One region of the Paenibacillus sp. Lou8.1 genome, then DNA from elsewhere that is predicted to be linked to it. Evidence: riboswitches for the same ligand, from Rfam matches in the RefSeq annotation. Region 1 holds a riboswitch; the other holds the start of a gene.
The links. Region 1 has a riboswitch for ZMP and ZTP ahead of NLX78_RS17840 (bifunctional 5,10-methylenetetrahydrofolate dehydrogenase/5,10-methenyltetrahydrofolate cyclohydrolase). Riboswitches for the same ligand answer to the same signal wherever they lie in the genome.
Positions count from the first base shown of each region.

Region 2: linked by a shared signal. The riboswitch ahead of NLX78_RS12095 (TIGR01440 family protein) and the one ahead of NLX78_RS17840 (bifunctional 5,10-methylenetetrahydrofolate dehydrogenase/5,10-methenyltetrahydrofolate cyclohydrolase) in region 1 are both predicted to bind ZMP and ZTP.

Region 1 is NZ_JANAVN010000012.1:114,730-118,945, forward strand. It holds gene NLX78_RS17830 (sensor histidine kinase) at 1-624, opposite strand, end outside; gene desA (Delta(5) desaturase DesA) at 692-1,753, opposite strand; ZMP/ZTP riboswitch at 1,967-2,051, shown strand; gene NLX78_RS17840 (bifunctional 5,10-methylenetetrahydrofolate dehydrogenase/5,10-methenyltetrahydrofolate cyclohydrolase) at 2,163-3,029, shown strand; gene NLX78_RS17845 (cyclodeaminase/cyclohydrolase family protein) at 3,026-3,661, shown strand; gene NLX78_RS17850 (stalk domain-containing protein) at 3,855-4,216, shown strand, end outside.
Region 2 is NZ_JANAVN010000007.1:179,323-183,538, reverse strand. It holds gene NLX78_RS12105 (manganese efflux pump MntP) at 22-582, shown strand; gene NLX78_RS12100 (low molecular weight protein arginine phosphatase) at 687-1,271, shown strand; ZMP/ZTP riboswitch at 1,350-1,431, shown strand; gene NLX78_RS12095 (TIGR01440 family protein) at 1,652-2,239, shown strand; gene NLX78_RS12090 (serine hydroxymethyltransferase) at 2,360-3,610, shown strand; gene NLX78_RS12085 (carbohydrate ABC transporter permease) at 3,787-4,216, shown strand, end outside.

The sequences.
Region 1 (4,216 bases):
CATCAGTTTGCCCGCCAAATCGCTCTTCAGCCCAATGAGTGACAGCTTCTGACCTAAGGTATCGTGCAGATCACGCGCAATTCTTTGCCGTTCCTCCAGCTTAATCAATTCCGATATTTTCTTATTGGCATCCTCCAATTGGACTTGGAGCCGATCGCTTTTGTTGCGATTAAAATTCGTAATCGGAAGGAGAATCACACCGATCAGATTGAGCAGGATAAAAGGAATCTGTTTAATAAAAACGGGATTCTGAGAAACAAAACCGTAATTGATCAATCCAATCGTAATAACCATTAAAATAATATACAGCGTCGTAAATGCAGCCTTACTTTTAATATTACCGATCAGATAGGCGATAAATATGGAAAAATACATATAGCTAAACAGCAGTGTCATGGTAATCGATATGGCAATTTGTACACTGGTCCAAAAGTATATGAGCCAGCCTTTCGAGACAAAAGCCAATACATAACATGCAAAAAACACCAAAATAATAGCAGTACCCAGAATAATATGACTTGTAGATGAAGAGCTAAAGTAGTAAAAGGGCAGGATATAAAAGACGACCCACACATAAGGGCTAAGTCCAGTATTTCTTTGAAAAATCTGATACCATTTTTGCATCCTGCCACCCTCTTCTACTTCACTTGACTTATATCTCTTATCATATCATACCAAGTTTTGTACAACGTTATTTTCTTTCTGTGCTTACAACAGGTGTAGGGATGGGTTTCGTAACTCCAACACGTTTGCTGAGGAGCGGTTTCACTTGTTTAAAGGTCAAAAAGGTTTTCGTATTTTCATCCCAAAGGCGGAACTTCAATGATTGCAGACTGCTACTTACTGTGATCGTGGTCGCTTTTTGAAGTAACGGTGTCGCTTCATGCGCTTTTTCCAAATTATAATTTGGCACTTTGGGGCTCAAATGATGAACGTGATGAAATCCGATATTCCCCGTAATCCATTGCAATACTTTAGGAAGCTTGTAGTAAGAACTGCCTTCTACGGCTGCATTAATATAACTCCACTCTTCATCATGCTCAAAATACGAATCCTCAAATTGATGTTGTACATAGAACAACCAGATGCCCAACATACCGGATACAAAAAAGATAGGTGCCTGTACGAGAAGGAAGGCCTGCCATCCAATAGCCCAGCACAACAGTGCATACAATGCAACGATGGATATATTCGTCACATGAGTGTTCATTTTTTCCTTGCGTTTGGCTGTCTTGATATTAAAGCGATAGGAAATCAAAAAAGTATAGATCGGACCTAGCCCGAACATAACCCAAGGATTTCGATATATGCGATAGGCCAGCCGTGTCCAAGTGGAAGCCTCTGTGTACTCTTCTACCGTAAGCACCCACATGTCACCTGTGCCTCTTTTATCCAGATTACTGCTGGTTGCATGGTGGATCGCGTGACTATTTTTCCATTGATGATAAGGACAGAGCGTAATAATACCTGTAATCGTTCCCACAATGTCGTTCAGCTTGCGGCTTTTGAAGAAGGATTGATGACCACAATCATGAAAAATAATAAACGTCCGTACCACAAACCCCGATGCAACAATGGCAATGGGAAGCGTCAGCCAGTACGAAACCGACAGGCTAAGATAAGCAGCATACCACAATAGGATCAGTGGACCCAAAGTATTGATGAGTTGCAGAACGCTGGATTTCGTGTTTATTTTCTCGTAGGGAGCCATATTTTTTTTCAATTGGGCTAATGGGAGTTGTGTCATACTCATTATGATCCTCCTTTAAAATGACGCCTATACCTTGATCCTGTTAGGCGTACATGTTGATCTAATCTCAGTATAAGGTGAAGACTGTAGACGCTGTAGTCATAAACGTCAGCTCGGGTATATGACATTTGTCATATAGACAAGTAACATAACCCGTTTTCCAAATGTTCGCGGGTTTCTTTTCTGAGGATTATTTGTTAAAATATAAGACATAATAACGCTGTATGTGACTGGCGAAGTCAGTGGAATGAACCACGAGGGAGCATACAAAAAAAGCGTACCGTTCGCCTGGGAGAAGTATTTGCAGAGGATTCGTCTGTCTTGACGACCTTGTGCAAATACTTTTTTTCGTTTACAAGACCATGACACCCTGTTGATAAATCATGCGATAAATTCAGAGGAGGCTCGGACTATGGCTATTATCATGAAATCCAAAGAAGCAGCTGAGCAAGTATATGCAACGATCCGTTCACAGGTAGAAGAAATGAAGCAGCAAGGACACCGTCCCCATCTGGCGACACTATTGGTAGAAGGCGATCCGGCTTCTGCCTACTATGCCCGGACCAAGCAAAAAATAGCGGAGAAGCTGGGCATCTCATTTCATCTTCATACTTTTGATCGTCATGTTAGCGAAACCGAGCTACTGCACCTGATCGGCAGTCTGAACAATGCACCCCATGTACATGGCATTATGCTGGAACTGCCGCTTCCCCAACATCTTTCCGCCTCCGTTATTAAACAATCCATCGCCCCCTACAAGGATATTGATGGGATTACACCTGATAACAAGCTGGCTACCGTAACAGGTGACGCAGGACTATATCCCGCAACACCACAAGCCTGTATCGAGCTGCTCAAGCATTACGGTCACACATTGGCAGGCAAAAATGTCACTCTCGTGGGCATCGGACAGACAGTGGGACTTCCCCTTTTCCACATGTTGCAAAGAGAAAATGCCACCGTTACCGCCTGTCATGCAGGAACACGTGATATTGCAGAGCATCTGAGCCATGCAGACATTGCCTTCGTCGCAGTCGGATGCCCTGATGTGATTACACAGGATATGGTTCATCCCGGTCTGATTTTGGTAGATGCGGGAATTAATGAGACGCTAGAGGGAAAAATAGTGGGGGATGCCGCTTTAGACGTTGGGGAAAAGGTCCATGCCATTTCTCCGGTTCCTGGCGGCGTTGGCACCTTAACAACTGCGATTTTGTATAAAAATCTGCTCAAAGCAATACATCTGCAACACTACTCCAGAGAGGTGGTCTATTCATGAGTGAACTGTCGTGGAATCATTCCATCGGGCATTTTCTAAAAGAGGCTGCAAGTGCAGCGCCTACCCCCGGCGGAGGAAGTGTATCCGCACTGGCTGCGGCACTAGGCGCGGCTATGACCTCCATGACCGCCAACCTTTCACAAGGAGAAAAATATGCGCATATCCATGAACAAATCACGGACGTCATTAGCAGCATGGAAAGATTGTCTGCACATTGTGAGGAACTAATGGTCGCAGACATCCAATCCTTTGAACAGTACATGACCGCGCTGCGTTTGCCCAAGGAAACGGACGAAGAAAAGCGCTATCGTACCCATTCCTTACAGACAGCGGTGATCGCTGCCATTGAGGTACCCATGCGCCTGCTGGAAGTATGCCGGGACGGATTGTCGCAAGCCTACAACATTGTGGAAATGTCCAATAAAAATGTGATTTCGGATCTTGGCCTCGGCGCGATCCTGTTCGAAGCCGCCGCTCAATCTGCCCTGCTTACCGTCGACATTAACCTTGCTTCGCTGAAAGATTTGGATGTCAAATACTGCTATGAGACCAAGACAGCCGCACTCATCCGTGAAATCGGACAGATCAAAGAACAAACCTTGTTGATGGTGCGCAGTCGAATAGCGAATTAGATTGCTCATAACCGTGTTTAACCTGTTCGAACCAACATATTCTGCTTACTCATTAAAAAACAGCCTCCAAATCCATCTCTAATCGTGGGTTTGGAGGTTATTTTATTGAAATTCATACATTTTGGAAAACTTTTCTATATAATCTACGTCTATGGATAGGGGGATACATTGATCAAGAAATGAGGAAAATCGTATGAAAAGACGGGCTCTATTACTCAGTATAATCACGTTATTGCTGCTCAGTCCCAGTGTATGGGCGGCCGGAGATAACTCCACATCCCATATTCGCGCCTATGATTCCGGGAGTCTGATTCAGTCTGATGGAAGCTTGTGGCTGTGGGGTTATAATCAATCCGTACCGACTCGTGTAGAGGGTAAGCCGGACGTTGTAAAAACATTTTCTAATATCATCAACGAGGGCGATCTGGTATTTACCTTACAAGACCACTCTGCTTGGTATGTGCCTAGAAATAATATTGCTGAATCCGTGAAATTCGTTCCTCTGGAAGGATTACAGAACCTCGCAGCTGTAAGTAATTTGAATGATCATGTGCT
Region 2 (4,216 bases), on a different contig from region 1:
CGGATAATGGAGGGATGGAGTATGCTGGCAGCCTCTGCCCATGCCGGGCAGGTTGTAACGATTCTGATCATGGCGGTAGCGCTAGGAATGGATGCGTTATCGCTGGGCGTAGGGATCGGCATGAAGGGGATACGCCTGCGAGACGTGCTGCGCATCAGTACTGTCATTGGCTTTTTTCATATTCTGATGCCATTACTGGGAATGTTCACAGGCCATTATATGAGTTCTTTATTAGGTCATGTGACGGCCTACTTCGCAGGGGGTCTACTCATCCTTTTGGGCGGGCATATGGTGTATAATTCCTTTAAAGGGGACGGCGTAAAGGTATTGGATCATCGTTCGCCTTTAGGCCTTTTGCTGTTTGCACTTGGGGTGAGCGTTGACTCATTTTCTGTAGGAGTGTCACTAGGTATGTTCCAGAGTGATTTGGTGCTGTCCGTTCTGGCGTTTGGTTTTTGCGGGGGGGCAATGGCGATGTTGGGTCTGCTGCTGGGTCGCAAGGTCAGCCGCAATCTAGGAGATTATGGAGAAGCAGTGGGTGGTGCCATTTTGTTGGCATTCGGCTTTATGTTTATGTTTTGATTTTAGCGTAGACAGTGTAAAATAAATGCAGGGTTATCGTAAAGGATTAGGATTATAGTAATCCTCTGTTTATATATTTTTTTAACATACGGGGGGTGAAAACGTTGAAGAATATCTTATTCGTATGCACAGGGAATACCTGTCGCAGTCCAATGGCTGAAGGGATGCTGCGTAAGTTGGCTGCTGAGCAGGGGCTAGAACTGGAAGTGCGTTCTGCGGGAGTAGCCGCGATGGAAGGCACGCCGATATCCCGACATGCAGAGGCGGTTCTACGTGATCACGATATATCCGATCAGATCACTTCAACCCCTTTGAGCGACGGGCTTGCCGGGTGGGCGCATCTGATCTTAACCTTGACGCAAGGACATAAACAGCACGTCATTCAGCGCTTTCCCCAAACGGCGGGCAAAGTATTTACACTTAAGGAATATGTGGAGAACCGGGATGCGGTGTTGAATGATCTACAGGAGTTGGATGGGTTATATGCTTCACAGCAGTTGATGGCTTCACTCGGACAAGAGCTATCGGCGCAGGAGCGTGAACGAATGATTGAATTACACCAACGGATTCCGGGCTTTGATATTTCAGATCCGTTTGGCGGTTCGCGAGAAGACTACGATGTCACAGCTGCAGAAATCCGTACGGCGCTGCATAAGCTGCTGGACAAGGTAAAGGCTTCTTCCGAATAAAATTGGTATTACTCATCTGTTTTGTACGGAATCTGTTGATTTTCGGCGGCTAATCCGTTAAGATAAGGTGGAAAAATGAGAATCCGATGTAACTGGCGACAAAAGTGGGATTAACCACGATGGAGCATCGGATATACGGCCGGTCGCCTGGGCAAAAGAGCAATTCCACATAGGTGTGGACTGCTCTTTTTTTCATATACAAGTTGAGCCAGATTGTTAGCTGAGAGTTGATTCCTTTAAAGGTTCTTCCATTTTTTCTGCTCGAAATCTGAAACATCGGCTATAATATAGTCAGATTGTGATCAGGAGAGAGTGTGTTGAACTTGGGGCATGAGACCGTGCCTAGTCTCTGAGAGGCTGTTCAACCAAAGGAGGTTCCAATAGTGGGACAATTGGATCATGAGATTTCGCTAGAAGCACAGACCACTTCTGTCGTGCGGGAAATCGCAGAAGCAGCCAGTCTCAAGGCTGGCCGCCTGCTGGTTATTGGCGTTAGCACAAGTGAAGTGGCTGGAAGTCGGATTGGTACGGCGGGAGCGCTCGATGTGGCTCAGCAACTGTTGACTGGAGTAGAGTACGTTCGCAGGGAGTATGGCTTTGATGTGGCGTTTCAATGCTGCGAGCATTTGAACCGAGCGCTGGTCGTTGAACGGGCTGTGCTGGAGCGATTGGGACTGATGGAGGTTGCAGCTGTTCCTGTTCGTACAGCAGGAGGCTCTATGGCCACCGTCGCCTATCGTTCTATGAGTGACGCGTGTTTGGCGGCGAACGTGCAGGCCCATGCCGGGATAGACATCGGCGAAACGCTGATTGGCATGCATCTGCGACCCATTGCTGTTCCATTTCGCCCAAGTCTTCGCTGGATTGGCGAAGCACGTGTGACAGCGGCATTCACCCGTCCTCCACTTATTGGTGGACAACGGGCAGTGTATAGTCTGGAGCAAGAAGTCGGCGGAAACTGCGATTAGCATTTGGCATGGCGGCATGTTTGTACTAATCTTTTTTGCATTGATGATGAGGTACCCAACAGAGGAGCAGGCGTTTGCTTGTATACCCAACAATTGACTATGGAGAGGGAGTAATCAATCATGATGGAACACCTACGTAAAAGTGACCCGGCAGTGATGGAAGCAATGGGACTTGAACTGAAACGACAACGCCACAATATCGAGCTAATCGCATCCGAGAACATTGTCAGTGAAGCAGTAATGGAAGCCATGGGCTCCGTGCTGACGAATAAATATGCTGAAGGTTATCCGAACAAACGCTACTATGGTGGCTGTGAACATGTAGATATCGTTGAAGACATCGCACGTGACCGCGCAAAAGAATTGTTCGGCGCCGAGCATGCTAACGTGCAGCCTCACTCTGGAGCACAAGCCAACATGGCGGTGTATCTGGCAGCTCTCAAACCTGGAGATACTGTACTGGGTATGAATCTGGCGCATGGTGGCCATTTAACACACGGAAGTCCGGTTAACGCTTCCGGCTTGTTGTATAACTTTGCTGCTTACGGTGTACGCGAAGACAACTTCCGCATCGACTACGATGAAGTGCGCAAGGCAGCCTTTAAGCACCGTCCTCGTCTGATTGTAGCTGGCGCGAGTGCATATCCGCGTACTATTGATTTTGAAGCTTTTGCTTCCATTGCCAATGATGTAGGCGCTCTGTTCATGGTGGATATGGCACATATCGCAGGTCTCGTGGCAGCGGGAATTCACCCAAGTCCAGTTCCGCATGCCCAATTTGTAACAACAACAACACACAAAACGCTGCGTGGTCCGCGTGGGGGTCTGATTCTGACTCGCAAAGCATGGGCGCAAGCGATTGATAAAGCTATTTTCCCTGGTACTCAAGGGGGGCCACTGATGCATGTGATCGCGTCTAAAGCGGTTGCTTTGGGTGAAGCGCTCCAGCCATCGTTCAAAACCTATGCGCAAAACGTAGTTCGCAACGCACAGGTGCTGGCTGAAACACTGCTGGCTGAGGGGATTAACATTGTATCCGGTGGTACGGATAACCATCTGATGCTGTTGGATACGCGCAATTTGAATATCACAGGTAAAGAAGCGGAGCATGTATTGGATTCGGTGGGCATCACGGTTAATAAAAATGCGATTCCTTTTGACCCGACCAGTCCATTCGTAACAAGCGGAATTCGTATTGGTACACCTGCTGCAACATCTCGTGGTATGGATGAAGAGGCTATGGTCAAAATCGGTAAAATCATTGCTGAAACCCTTAAAAACCCGAAAGATGATACTGTATTGTCCAAAGCAAGCCAAGCGGTTGGCGAGTTGACAGATAAGTTCCCGATTTATCCAGGAACTCAATACTAATTCATCGACATTCATAATATTTATGTTATAGGCTGTTTTCCTTCCGTAAGCCGGAGGAGAACAGTCTTTTTTTTTGCTTCCGAACGACTCGAAACATACATTTTTGGGTAATAAGCGATTACAGTAAGGGTTTATGCGCGCTATCCTTCATGATCGACGACAAAGGAGTGATTGCATTGAGTCAAAGAAAATCCGCGCAATTTTTGCAGCAACTCGTATTTGTAGGACCGATGGTGTTGTTTTTTGTCTTGATTATGGTCATTCCGTTCCTGCTGGGGCTGTATTATTCTATGACCAACTGGGATGGAGTATCTGAAAATATCCGATGGCTCGGACTGGGGAATTACATTCATATTTTTAGGGATGATCCAGATTTTCGTAATGCATTCTGGTTTACGGTCCGGTTTACCGTATGTGGTGTCGTTCTGACGAACCTGATTGGCTTTTTCCTAGCCTATGCACTTACCAAACCGTTGCGTACCCGTAATGCACTGCGAACTGTATTTTTTATGCCCAATATGATTGGCGGCTTGCTGCTCGGCTTTATCTGGCAATTTATATTTGTACGCGGCTTTTCTGCAGTAGGTGAGGCGACAGGGCTTTCTT